DNA from 3 places in the Kitasatospora sp. MMS16-BH015 genome. Region 3 is predicted to be linked to each of the others. Evidence: riboswitches for the same ligand, from Rfam matches in the RefSeq annotation. Region 3 holds a riboswitch; each other region holds the start of a gene.
The links. A riboswitch is a leader RNA that binds a small molecule or an ion and turns the genes downstream of it on or off. The one in region 3 is predicted to bind S-adenosylmethionine.

Region 1: it holds a riboswitch for S-adenosylmethionine, as region 3 does, so the genes downstream of both, thrC (threonine synthase) here and CFP65_RS09765 (aminotransferase class V-fold PLP-dependent enzyme) in region 3, are expected to answer to the same signal.
Region 2: it holds a riboswitch for S-adenosylmethionine, as region 3 does, so the genes downstream of both, CFP65_RS02690 (IclR family transcriptional regulator) here and CFP65_RS09765 (aminotransferase class V-fold PLP-dependent enzyme) in region 3, are expected to answer to the same signal.

Annotation. Positions count from the first base shown of each region.
Region 1 covers NZ_CP025394.1:5,080,635-5,085,078, reverse strand. The annotation lists gene CFP65_RS22100 (ubiquitin-like small modifier protein 1) at 398-676, opposite strand; gene thrC (threonine synthase) at 710-1,993, opposite strand; SAM riboswitch class I at 2,011-2,154, opposite strand; gene CFP65_RS22090 (glucosyl-3-phosphoglycerate synthase) at 2,371-3,420, shown strand; gene CFP65_RS22085 (trehalose-6-phosphate synthase) at 3,576-4,444, shown strand, end outside.
Region 2 covers NZ_CP025394.1:602,988-607,431, forward strand. The annotation lists gene CFP65_RS02680 (DUF6585 family protein) at 1-154, shown strand, start outside; gene CFP65_RS02685 (maleylpyruvate isomerase family mycothiol-dependent enzyme) at 263-1,027, shown strand; gene CFP65_RS02690 (IclR family transcriptional regulator) at 1,038-1,751, opposite strand; SAM riboswitch class I at 1,969-2,111, opposite strand; gene CFP65_RS02695 (ClpP family protease) at 2,375-3,013, shown strand; gene CFP65_RS02700 (ClpP family protease) at 3,015-3,620, shown strand; gene CFP65_RS02705 (RodZ family helix-turn-helix domain-containing protein) at 3,706-4,125, opposite strand; gene CFP65_RS02710 (ABC transporter ATP-binding protein) at 4,238-4,444, opposite strand, start outside.
Region 3 covers NZ_CP025394.1:2,275,652-2,280,095, forward strand. The annotation lists gene CFP65_RS09755 (rhomboid family intramembrane serine protease) at 148-948, shown strand; gene CFP65_RS09760 (Lrp/AsnC family transcriptional regulator) at 945-1,226, shown strand; gene CFP65_RS09765 (aminotransferase class V-fold PLP-dependent enzyme) at 1,398-2,759, opposite strand; SAM riboswitch class IV at 2,815-2,932, opposite strand; gene trpD (anthranilate phosphoribosyltransferase) at 3,023-4,096, opposite strand; gene CFP65_RS09775 (hypothetical protein) at 4,239-4,444, opposite strand, start outside.

The DNA.
Region 1 (4,444 bases), 2.8 Mb from region 3:
CAGCTCACAGGGACGCACCGGGTGGAAAGCGGCAGAGCCACGCAATTCGCACCGGGCATAGCAGGGCGAAAGGAACACTTTGCCCGAAGATTTCTGACGGCAGCCTGACATCCTCCGCCCAGGACTACCGCACACACGTCTCAGCGGACGGACGCCCCTTGCGTATGCGATCGGCCGGAGGTGCGGGCACGGCCGCCCCCGGCCGAGGCCGTGGATGTGCCGGGAACGTGTCGAGGCGGAAGGAAAGGGCCCGCTTAAGTCGCACTCTACCCCGCGCCCGGAGGCGGAATTTCCCCCGGGCACGCGAACGCCACCCCCGAATGCGGAATTCATCATTCCGCTTTCGGGGGTGGCGAGGTGCGCGGGCCGGAAAAGGCGCGGGCCGCCCGCGGGCGGCTCAGCAGCCGCCGGCGACCGCCGGGATCACCGAGACGCTGGCGCCGTCCGCGACGGCCGTCTCGAGGCCGCTGTCGAAGCGCACGTCGTCGTCGTTGACGTAGACGTTGACGAAGCGGCGCAGCTTGCCCGTGTCGTCCAGGATCCGCGCGGCGATGCCCGGGTGGTCGGCCTCGAGGCTCTGGATGACCTCGGCGAGGGTGGCGCCCTCGGCGGTGACCTCGGCGGCCCCGCCGGTGTAGGTGCGCAGGATGGTGGGGATGCGGACGGTGGCGCTCATGCGATCAGGCTCCTAGCGGGGTCCAGTGACGGTTCAGGCGGAGGCGAGGCCGGCGGAGCGGAAGGACTCCAGGGTCGGGCGGATGACGGCCGTCATCCCGGCGTCGGAGACGGCGTCCAGGGTCTTCAGGCCGTCGCCGGTGTTGATCGCCACGGTCTCCTTGGCGGGGTCGAGCTGACCGGTCTCGACCAGCTTCTTCAGCACGCCGACGGTCACCCCGCCCGCGGTCTCGGCGAAGATGCCCTCGGTGCGGGCGAGCAGCTTGATCGCCTCGACCACCTCGGCGTCGGTGACGTGCTCCACCGCGCCGCCGGTGCGGCGGGCGATGTCGAGCACGTACGGGCCGTCGGCCGGGTTGCCGATCGCCAGCGACTTGGCGATGGTGTCCGGCTTGACCGGGCGGATCACGTCGAGGCCGGCCTTGAAGGCGGCGGCCACCGGGGAGCAGCCCTCGGCCTGGGCGCCGAAGATCTTGTACGGGCGGTCCTCGACCAGGCCGAGCTTGATCAGCTCCTGGAGGCCCTTGTCGATCTTGGTGAGCTGGGAGCCCGAGGCGATCGGGATGACGATCTGCTCCGGCAGCCGCCAGCCGAGCTGCTCGCAGATCTCGTACGCCAGCGTCTTGGAGCCCTCGCCGTAGTACGGGCGCAGGTTGACGTTGACGAAGCCCCAGCCCTCGCCGGCCGAGTCGCCGATCAGCTCGGAGCAGAAGCGGTTCACGTCGTCGTAGTTACCCTCGATGCCGACCAGCTCGCCGCCGTACACCCCGGCCATCACGACCTTGCCCTGCTCCAGGTCGTGCGGGATGAACACGCAGGACTTGAAACCGGCCCGGGCCGCCGCCGCGCCCACCGCACCGGCCAGGTTGCCGGTGGAGGAGCAGGAGAGGGTGGTGAAGTCGAAGGCGCGCGCCGCCTCGATCGCGCAGGCGACCACCCGGTCTTTGAAGGAGTGGGTCGGGTTGCCGGAGTCGTCCTTGACGTGCAGCTGGGCGGTGAAGCCGAGCTCGCGGCCGAGGTTGTCGGCCTTGACCAGCGGGGTCCAGCCCGGGTTCAGGTTGGGCTTGGAGGCCACGTCGGCGGGCACCGGGAGCAGCGGGGCGTAGCGCCAGATGCTGGCCGGGCCGGCCTCGATCCGGGCGCGCAGCTCCTCGGCGGGGGCGCTGCCGAAGTCGTAGGCGATCTCCAGCGGCCCGAAGCACTCCAGGCAGGCGAAGCTGGGGCCGAGCGGGAAGCGGGTGCCGCACTCGCGACAGGAGAGCGCCACGGCGGGGCCGAGGTCGACGGACGCGGGCGCTTCAGGGGTAGCGGTAGCCATGATGGCGGAGGCCTCTCTCCTCATCTTCCCCGTGACGCGGGCGCGCCACAGGACGGAATTGGCACCTGTCCCGCCGGGGCCTCGACCGCGATGGTCAGTAGCCGTGCGAGAAGGTTGCCGGGACGTCGACGGGCCGTTCCCTCAGTCCCTCTGGATGAGCTCTGTGAACTTGTGGTCATACTCCTGGGCCGACCCCGACGTGCGAAGGCGCGGGCCCAGTACGAAGACTGTATCCGAAGGCGTCGCAGTTCCAAGGGAGCGTCCGCCCAGCGAGATGACGGTGTCCGCCGCCGGCTGCCGGGCGGAACACCCTTGGGGGCGTGGCACCTTGTACCCACCGGTGCCCCGACCGATCACGACCTGCAAGGAGCGACACAGTGCCAGCAGAGCTGACCCCGGCTCTCCTCCCGGAGGTGGCCGACTGGCTGCGCCGCCGTTCCTGGACGGCCGCCGACCGGCCCGCCGAGACGCTGCTCGCCGCCAAGCGAGCGGCCGGCCGGGCGGGCACGGTCAGCGTGGTGCTGCCCGCACTCGACGAGGAGCCGACGGTCGGGGAGATCGTCCGGGTGATCCGCACCGAGCTGATGGAGCGGCTGCCGCTGGTGGACGAGCTGGTGGTGGTCGACTCCGGCTCCTCCGACCGCACCGCCGAGCTGGCCGCCGCGGCCGGCGCCCGGGTGGTGCACCGGGACGAGGTGCTGCCCCGGCTGCCCACCGCCCCCGGCAAGGGCGAGGTGCTCTGGCGCTCGCTCTTCGTCACCTCCGGCGAGATCGTCTGCTTCATCGACGCCGACCTGCGCGAGTTCGACCCGGCCTTCGTCTCCGGGATCGTCGGGCCGCTGCTCACCGATCCGGCCCTCCAGCTGGTCAAGGCGATGTACGACCGCCCGCTCGAGACGGACGGCGCGGTCGTCCCGGCCGGCGGCGGGCGGGTCACCGAGCTGGTCGCCCGGCCGCTGCTGGGCCTGCACTGGCCGCAGCTGGCGGGCTTCGTCCAGCCGCTCGGCGGCGAGTACGCGGCCCGCCGCTCGCTGCTCGAGCGGCTGCCCTTCCCGACCGGGTACGGGGTCGAGCTCGGGCTGCTGGTGGACGCGCTGGACGCGGTCGGCCTGGACGCGCTGGCCCAGGTGGACGTGGGCGTGCGGCACCACCGGCACCAGGACGGCCAGGCGCTCGGGCGGATGGCCGCCACCATCTACCGCACCGCCCTGGAGCGCCTCGACCGCACCCACCGGCTCAAGGCCGGGGCCGACCTGGTGCACCCGGCGCTGACCCAGTTCACCCGCGACCCGGCCACCCGCGAGTTCACCGCTCACACCCACCCGGTGGGCGCGCTGGAGCGGCCGCCGGTGCGGACCGTCCCGGAGTACCGGGACCGGGGCCAGGATCGCGGCCAGGACCGGGGGCGGGACCGGGCCCCGCGCTGAGGCGCGCGGCGGTCCGCCCCCTGCGCCCTCGGCGGTACCGCGCGGCGGCCGGTCCTGACAAGGTCCGGCCGCGAACCGGCCAGTCACCTGGCCGGTTGCCGACTCCCGGCCCCGCCTGGGGTTTGCCCGCCGGAGGGGGCGGCAAGGTTGGCAGTATGAGCGAACGTTCGAGCCGGTACGGTGCCGCCCCCATCCTGGTCGCCTCCAATCGGGGGCCGGTCTCCTTCAGCAGCGGGGACGACGGTGCCCTGACCCTGCGCCGGGGCGGTGGTGGCCTGGTCTCCGGGCTCTCCGCGATCGACGACCCGGCCGCCGTCTGGGTCTGCGCGGCCCTCGGGGACGCCGACCGGCAGGCCGCCCGGCAGAGCCCGGCGGGCCGGCTCGACCTCGGCGGCTTCGACACCGGCCACCAGGCCGTCCGGATGCTCGACATCGACCCGGGCACCTTCGCCCGGGCGTACAACGGCGTCGCCAACTCCACCCTGTGGTTCGTCCACCACCTGCTGTACGACACCCCCGTCCAGCCGGTCTTCGACGAGCGGTTCCGCCGCGAGTGGGAGTCCTACCGGGCGTACAACGCCGCCTTCGCCGAGGCCCTGGCCGGGGAGGCCGCCCAGGGCGCCGCCGTGCTGGTGCAGGACTACCACCTCTCGCTCGCCCCGGCCCTGCTCCGCGAGCTCCGCCCGGACCTGCGGATCGGCCACTTCTCGCACACCCCCTGGGCCCCGCCCGAGTACTACCGGCTGCTGCCGGACGACGTGGCCGCCCAGGTGCTCACCGGCATCCTGGGCGCCGACCGGGCCGCCTTCCTCACCCGCCGCTGGGCGCTGGCCTTCGCCGACTGCTGCGCGGACGTGCTCGGCGCCACCGTCGACCGCGAGGCCCTCACCGTCACCCACGACGGCCGCACCACCCGCCTCGGCGTGCACGGGCTCGGCGCCGACGGCGACTTCCTGCGTGAGCGCTCACAGCAGCCCGACGTGGAGGCCCGGCTGACCGCCCTGCGCGAGCAGGTCGGCGACCG
Region 2 (4,444 bases), 1.7 Mb from region 3:
GCCGTGGACCGAGGTCGAGGACGTGCAGGTCAAGGACGGTGTGGTGAGCATCCGGGTGGCGGGCAGGTGGAGCAGCCTGGCCACCGCCACCGTCAGCACCATCCCGAACTTCTTCGTCTTCCAGGAGCTGGCCGCCCGGCTGCTCGCCGCCTGAGCCCGAAGCCGCGTGTTTCGCGCCGAGATGCTTGACAGGCTCAACCTTCCAGGTCTACCGTCGGCCGCAATTGCTTCATGAGCTGAACAGTCCTGGAGAATGACCTTCATGAGCCCGCTCGACCACGGCAGCGCCGTCGCCACCGAGACCGCCCGCTTCGTCGCCGCCGTGCGGGACGCCGACCCGGCCCTGCCGGTGCCCGCCTGCCCGGGCTGGACGCTCGCCGACCTGGTCCGCCACGCCGGCAGCGTCCAGCGCTGGTTCACCGCGCTGCTCCGGCAGCGGATCCAGGAGCCGCCGCGCAGCCGCGACGTCGACCTGAAGCTGCCCGAGCAGACCGCGGACTACCCCGCCTGGCTGGCCGAGGCCGCCGCGGAGTCGGCCGCCACCTTCGCCGCCGGCGACCTGGACGCGCCGATGTGGGCCTGGGGTGCCGACCAGCACGCCCGGTTCTGGGTGCGCCGGATGCTGTTCGAGACCCTGGTGCACCGGGTCGACGCCGAGACGGCCCTCGGGCTGCCCGCCGAGATCGACCCGGAGCTGGCCGCCGACGGCGTGGCCGAGTTCCTCACCAACCTCCCGTTCGCCGCGCTGTTCGCACCCGACACCGCCAAGCTGCGCGGCGCCGACCGCACCCTCCGCTTCACCCGCACCGACGGCCCGGGCGACTGGCTGGTGCGGCTGCGCCCGGACGGCTTCGGCCTGGACGAGACCGCCGGGGCGGCGGAGGTCACCGCCGACGCCACCGTCCGGGCCACCGCCGCCGAGCTGCTGCTCGTCCTGTACGGGCGGCTCGACCGCACCGCCCCGGGCGTCGAACTCGCCGGTGACGCCGAACTGTTGGACCACTGGTTCGCCCACTCGGCGTTCTGAACCACCCCGGTCAGGGGGTGCGCAGCGCCTCGGTGAGGTAGCCCGCCGCCTCCACCACCGCCTGCGAGAGCCGGGCGCCGGGGTGGCGGGTGAGCCGTTCGATCGGGCCGGAGACGGAGACCGCGGCGACCACCCGGTTGCCCGGGCCCCGGACCGGCGCCGAGACGGAGGCCACCCCGGGCTCGCGCTCGCCGATCGACTGGGCCCACCCGCGCCGCCGCACCCCGCTCAGCGCGGTGGCGGTGAACCGGGCGCCCTGCAGGCCCCGGTGCAGGCGTTCGGGCTCCTCCCAGGCGAGCAGCACCTGGGCCGCCGAGCCCACCTTCATCGGCAGCGTGAGCCCGACCGGCACGGTGTCCCGCAGGCCGGAGAGCCGCTCCGCGACGGCCACGCAGATCCGCAGCTCGCCCTGCCGGCGGTAGAGCTGGGCGCTCTCCCCGGACAGGTCGCGCAGCCGGGTCAGGGTCGGCCCGGCCGCCGCCAGTAGGCGGTCCTCCCCGGCCGCGGCCGAGAGCTCGGCCAGCCGGGGCCCGAGCACGAAGCGGCCCTGCAGGTCGCGGCCGACCAGCCGGTGGTGCTCCAGCGCGACGGCCAGCCGGTGCGCCGTGGGCCGGGCCAGGCCGGTGGCCGTGACCAGGCCGCCCAGCGTGGTGGGGCCGGCCTCCAGGGTGCCGAGGATCGAGGTGACCTTGTCGAGCACGCCGACGCCGCTCGTGTTCTCCAGGAAGTCCAGGTTCGCCATGGACGGGGTACTCCAGTCTCAAGTGCCGTGAGCCGCAGGTGGGTTCGGCTCACGGAGGCTCCGGTGGCGGAGCCCGGGGTGGTCAGCGGGGACGGGCCGGAGAAGTCGGCCGGGGGCCTGCGCCGAGCACGAGACGGGTACGCGGAAGGGCCGGGACGGGAAGCGCCCGGGCGAAGGACAGCACTGAGAGCACCGTGTCTCCTCATCTTTCCCGCGCCACGTTGGCGACAGGCCGGAGTTGGCACTGCCCCCGGGCGGCACGGCGCGTACTTCGCACGCCGAGCTGGCCGGGGAGTTGCCGGGGCTTCGTAGGGCCGGTCCCTCCACCCCTCTGGATGATTCGCCAGGAACCATACAAGATCCCGTGCCCTGCTCGCCAAACCTTTCCGATCGGGCCCCGTCCGCCCAGGCCGCCGACCGCCCCCGGCCCGCCTCCCCGGCCGCTCCGCCCAGGCCGCCGGCCGCTCCGGCACCGGTCGCCCTCGGCTCTGCCCTCGGCGAATCTGCCCGGGGCAGAGAAACGGCCGCCGGGGCCCTCGGCGGGCCGAGAGTGGCACTGGGACGGCGGCCGACCGCCGTCCGCAGACGCTCCCGGAGGAGACCCGATGGCACCCCTCAGCCCGCTCCAGCCCCGCGCGGCGGACGGCGACACCCCGCCCAGCCGCTTCGACGACCACCTCGCCGCCCAGCTGCTCGCCCAGCGGATCGTCCTGCTCGGCACCCAGGTCGACGAGGTCTCGGCCAACCGGGTCTGCGCCCAGCTCCTGCTGCTCTCGGCGGAGGACCCGCGCAGCGACATCAGCCTGTACGTCAACAGCCCCGGCGGATCGGTCACGGCCGGCCTGGCCGTCTACGACACCATGCGGCTGATCCCGAACGACGTGTCCACCCTGGCCATGGGCTTCGCCGCCAGCATGGGCCAGTTCCTGCTCACCGTCGGCGCGCCCGGCAAGCGCTTCGCGCTGCCGAACGCGCGGATCATGATGCACCAGCCCTCGGCGGGCATCGGCGGCACCGCCTCCGACATCGAGATCCAGGCCGAGAACCTCGAGTACACCAAGCGCTCGATCGAGCGGATCACCGCCGAGCACACCGGCCAGACCCCGGAGACCATCGCCCGCGACGGCGACCGGGACCGCTGGTTCACCGCCGAACAGGCCAGGGAGTACGGGCTGGTGGACCGGGTGGTGGAGTCGCTCGCCGACATCCGCCCCGCCACCGCCCGCCGGAAGATGGGACTCTGACATGGGCTCGTACACCGTGCCGTACGTGATCGAGCGGACCTCGCAGGGCGAGCGCTCCTACGACGTGTTCAGCCGCCTGCTCAACGAGCGGATCGTCTTCCTGGGCACCGACATCGACGACGGCGTCGCCAACGTGGTGATCGCCCAGCTGCTCCATCTGGAGTCGGCCGATCCGGAGCGGGAGATCTCGATCTACCTCAACTCGCCCGGCGGATCGTTCACTTCGCTGATGGCCATCTACGACACGATGACCTTCGTGCAGGCCCCGATCTCCACCTTCTGCGTGGGCCAGGCCGCCTCCACCGCCGCCGTCCTGCTGGCCGGCGGCGACCCCGGGCGGCGGTTCGTGCTCCAGCACGCCCGCGTGCTGCTCGGCCAGCCGGCCACCGGCGGCCGGCAGGGGACGGTCTCCGACCTCAGCCTGGCGGCCAAGGAGATCGTCCGGATCCGCTCCCAAGTCGAGGAGGTGCTCGCCCGCCACACCCACCACGACCCGGCCAAGCTCCGCGCCGACCTCGACCGCGAGAAGGTGCTCACCGCCGCGGAGGCCGTGGCCTACGGGCTGGCCGACGAGGTGCTGACCCGCCGCGTCCTCCCGGGCCGCTGACCCGGCGGCCGTCTCCCGTCTGGTCCGGGTACGGCGCAGCGCCGTACCCGGACCGGCGTCCTCCGTCGCACCCGGCCGCTCGTCCTCAGGCGGCCAGGCAGAGCCCGTCGAACCGCGCCGACGGCGCCCGGTGACCACGGCTCAGCCGGCTGCGGGTGCTCTGGCGGGCCAGGTCCTCCTGCGCCAGCGAGAGCAGGTCGCCCAGCCCGAGCCCGAGCGCTGCGGCCGCGGCGGCGAGCACCTCGGAGGAGCCCTCCTTCCGCCCGCGCTCCAGCTCGGACAGGTACGGCATCGAGATCCGGGCCGTCTCCGCGACCTCCTTCAACGTCCGCTCCTGAGCCTGCCGTTCGCGGCGCAGCACCCCGCCCACCAGGTCACGCCAGAGCGGCTCGCGCTCCCGCTCCCGTCGGACCGGAGCGGGCGCGCCGCCGACCGGCCGCAGCGGGATCACTCGGGCTCCGTCCGACGCGGTCGCCGGCGCTTGCTGCGGTGTCTCAGTGCTCATCCCCTCAGCCTAGGCAGTTCCGGCCCGAACGGAAGGGTGCGGCGTTCTGCCCTGGGTGAAGCCGGGTGGCCGGGTGAAGCCCCGCGCGGCCGCCGCCCTCCCGCCCGGGACCTCAGAGCGCCCGCCGCCGCTGCGCGATCTCCTCCGGTGCCCACCCCACGTGCGGCACCGAGGCGAGCAGCAGACGGGTGTACGGGTGCTCCGGCTCCGCCAACAGCTCGGCCACGGGCCGGTGTTCGACCGGGCGTCCGCGCCGGAGCACCAGCGCCTCCTCGCAGACGTACCGCACCACCGCGAGGTCGTGGCTGACGAAGACCAG
Region 3 (4,444 bases):
GCCCTCCTTGCCCGGCATCGGGCAGGAGGGGCCCTTCGCCGCGTTGTCGTCGGGCGCCGCAGCTCCGCTGCTACTTCCTCCTCCGCCTTGCGATGCACGCACCCCACCGCCGCTCCTTCATCCACCCCCAGTCGCCGGAGGCTCCGCATGGCCCTTCCCCTCCTCGACCGCCTCGGCCTGCGCGGAGCCGGCCGGGCCGCCCCCGTGGTCACGCTCGGGCTGATCGCGGTCTGCCTGCTGGTGCTGGTGGTCAGCCCGAGCTCCGGGCTCAACCCGCTGTACGGCACCGGGCAGGCCCGGGTCTGCGCCGAGGAGCGGTACGAGCAGCGCTGGGGTGCGGTGCCCGCCGAACTCACCACCGGCCACCCGCTCACCGCCGAGCAGCTCGGCACCCTCGCGGCGGCCCTGCCCGGCTGCGAGCTGCCGGCCACGCCGGCCAAGGTGCCGGCCCTCTCGGTGCTCACCTCGCTCTTCGTCCACGCGGGCTGGCTGCACCTGCTCGGCAACGTCCTCTTCCTGCTGGTCTTCGGGCCCGCCGTGGAGGAGCGGCTCGGCCGGGCCCGCTTCCTCCTCCTCTACCTGACCGTCGGCTACCTCGCCGCCTACGGCTACGCGATCGCCCAGGCCCACTCCCCCGACGGCCTGCGCGCCGTGGTCGGCGCCTCCGGCGCGATCGCCGGCGTGCTCGGCGGCTACCTCCGCCTCTTCCCCCGGGCCCGGGTCACCGCGCTGGTGCCCGTCCTCCTCTTCCTCCCGCTCCGGCTGCCCGCCTGGCTGGTGCTCGGCCTCTGGTTCGTGCTCCAGTGGTGGTCCGTACGGACGGGCGGTCCCGGCGTGGCCTACCTGGTCCACGTGATCGGCTTCGCCACCGGCTACCTGACCGCACGGGTCGCGACCGCCCGCCGGATACCCTGGCGGCGACCCCCAGGGCTAGGAGAACCCGAGTGATCACCGCGATCGTTCTGATCAGGACCAGCGTCGACCGCATCCCCGAGATCGCCGAGGCGATCGCCGCCATCGAAGGCGTCAGCGAGGTCTACTCCGTCACCGGCGGCTACGACCTGGTCGCCATGGTCCGCGTCCGCCACCACGACGACCTCGCCGCGGTGATCCCCGGCCAGCTCAACAAGGTCCCCGGCGTCCAGCACACCGAGACCCAGATCGCCTTCCGGACCTACTCCCAGCACGACCTCGAGGCCGCCTTCGCCCTCGGCCTCGACGACTGAGTAGTTGTATTCAGGGGCGCGGGGAACTGCGCGAGTGCGGAAGAAGCGGAGTCGCCACCTCGTACTCCCAGCCAGTTGCACCGTCAACGGACAGTGCAACTACGGCATCCGCGTAAAGCAGCGGGACTTGCCTACTTGGCCGCGCCGTTCCCCGCGCCCCTGGGGTGTGCGTCAGACGACGGCGACGCAGCGCCCACCTTCGTTGCGGTAGCTCCACTTCGCCCCGTCCTCGACGAGCTCCCGCACCGCCCCCACGAACCGCTCCACGTGCTCGACCGGCGTGCCGGCCCCGAAGCTGACCCGGATCGCGTTGAGGCTCCGCTCGCCCGGGAGCGAAGGCTCCGGGGCCCCGCACTCGGAGGGCGCCGCCTCCTCGCCGCCGAGGAGCGTCCGCACCAGCGGGTGCGCGCAGAACAGCCCGTCCCGGACGCCGATGCCGTACTCGGCCGAGAGCGCCGCCGAGAAGTGCGAGCTGTTCCAGCCCTCCACCACGAAGGACAGCACGCCCACCCGGGCGGCGTCCGCACCGAAGAGGCTGAGCACCTTGACCTGCGGCACCGCCGCCAGCCCCTCCCGCAGCAGGCCGATCAGCTGCTGCTCCCGCGCCACCAGCGCCTCGAACCCGGCCTCGGTGAGCGCCCGGCAGGCGGAGGCCACCGCGTAGGCGCCGATCACGTTGGGCGAGCCGGCCTCGTGCCGGGCCGGGCCGAGCTGCCACTCCACCGCCACCGAGCCGTCCGCCTCCCGGGCCACGGTGCGCGAGGCGCCGCCGCCGGCCAGGTACGGCTCGGCCGCGTCCAGCCAGTCGGACCGGCCGGCCAGGACGCCCGCGCCGAAGGGGGCGTAGAGCTTGTGGCCGGAGAAGGCGACCCAGTCGACGCCCAGCTCACGGACCGAGACCCGGTGGTGGGGGGCCAGCTGCGCCGCGTCGAGCACCACCCGGGCGCCGTGGCGGTGCGCCACCTCGGTCAGCTCGGCCACCGGCCACAGCTCGCCGGTCACGTTGGAGGCGCCGGTCACGCAGAGCAGCTTGGGGCCCGCCCCGGCCTCGGCCAGCGCCTCCTCGAAGCGGGCCACGGCCTCCTCGTGCGAGCGCGGGGCCCGCAGGTAGCTGACGGTCAGTCCGTCCCGGCGCCAGGGCAGCAGCGAGGCGTGGTGCTCGGTCTCGAAGGCGAAGACCCGGGTGCCGGCCGGGAGCACGCCCGCCAGCAGGTTGAGCGAGTCGGTGGTGGCTCGGGTGAAGACCACCTGGTCGCCCTCGCGCAGGTCGAGGAACTCCTCGACGGTGCGGCGGCTCTGCTCGAAGAGGTCGGTGGAGAGCTGCGAGAGGTAGCCCGCCCCGCGGTGCACGCTGCCGTAGTACGGGGCGTAGGCGGCCACGTCGTCCCAGACCCGCTGCAGGGCGGGCGAGCTGGCGGCGTAGTCGAGCGCGGCGTAGTTCACCTTCTCGCCGGAGGCGAGCGGGACCTCGACCTCACGGCCGAGCACGGCGAGCGGGGCGCAGATGTCGACAGCGGTGGAAGCAGTGGACATGGCAGGACACTCCTCAGGGGGTAGAGGACCCCCGGGAGTGTCGTCAACGACCAGGCGTCCGCGCTTGCCCCGCAGCCGGATGGCGGCGAAGCCCGGTCCTCACCCAGGGCACCCCGCCACGGACGGAGGGTTGCCGGACAGCAAGCTGGGGCTTGGCGCTGTCACTCATGACCTGATCGGAACTGTAGGCAGACGGCCTGATCACCGTCAAGCACCACCCGGGCGACGTCTCGGATGCCGAGACGTCGCACGGACGGGAATCGCTAGCGGGAGCTGGCCTCTGCCCACGCCTTGAGCGTGGCCTCGGCCGCGCCGGAGTCGATCGCGGCGGCGGCCCGGACCATGCCGGCGGCCAGCTGCTCGGTGAGCGGGGCCTCGGTGAGGTCGAGGGCGGTCAGCCCGGCGGCGGTGTTGAGCAGGACGGCGTCCCGGACGGGGCCGCGCTCGCCGGCGAAGACCCGGCGGGCGACGTTGGCGTTGTACTCCGGGTCGGCCCCGCGCAGGGCGGAGATCTCGACCAGCTCGATGCCGAGCTCGCGCGGGTCGAGCACCGTCTCGGTGACGGCCCCGCCGCGGACCACCCAGACCCGCGAGGTGGCGCTGATGGTGAGCTCGTCCAGGCCGTCGTCACCCCGGAAGACCAGCGCCGAGTCGCCGCGCTCGGCGAAGACGCCGGCGATCAGCCCGGCCAGCCGGGTATCGAAGCAGCCGACGGCGTGCGCGGTGACCCGGGCCGGGTTGGTGAGCGGGCCGAGCAGGTTGAAGGCGGTGGGCACGCCCAGGTCGCGGCGGGCGGGGGCGGCGTGCCGCATCGCGGGGTGGAACTTGGCGGCCGAGCAGAAGGTCAGCCCGACCTCCTCGGCGATCTCGGCCACCCGCCTGGGGCTGATGTCCGGGCTGATGCCCAGCTTCTCCAGCACGTCGGTGGCCCCGCTCGCGGAGGAGGCGGCCCGGTTGCCGTGCTTGACCACCTTGGCGCCGGCCGCGGCGGCCACGATCGCCGACATGGTGGAGATGTTGACGGTCTTGGCACGGTCGCCGCCGGTGCCGACGATGTCCACCGCCGGGCCGGGGATGTGCAGCGGCTCGGCGTGGGCGTACATCGCCTCGGCCAGCCCGGCCACCTCGGCCACCGTCTCGCCCTTGGCCCGCAGCGCGATCATGAACCCGGCCACCTGCACCGGAGTCGCCTCGCCGCGCATGATCCGGTCCATCGCCCAGGCGGTGTCCTGGCGGCTCAGGTCACCGCCGCCGAGCAGCGCGGTCAGCAGGTCGGGCCAGGTGCGGACCACCTGCGCGGGGTCGCTACCGCCGTTCGCAGGCTGCACGTTCACCATGGCTGACTCCAGCTCTCATCGCTTCACGGGACAGAAGGTCGGAGCCAGCCTAGCGAGCAGGGACCGCCGGACGCCGCGATCTCCCGGCCACCGTCTCTCCTGGTGAGACGCGGAAAATCCGGCGGTACCCGGTCAGACTTCGTCAGTGCGCGGCGGGGGTGCGCCCGGCCACCCGGGAGCGGAGCAGGGTGGCGGCGGTGTCGGCCAGCGCCACCGGGTCGACCGGGTGGGCCACGGCGGCGTCGGCCCGGCTCCAGGCGGCCAGCCAGGAGTCCTGCGGGCGGCCGATCAGCACCAGCACCGGCGGACAGCCGTAGATCTCGTCCTTGACCTGCCGGGCCACGCCGA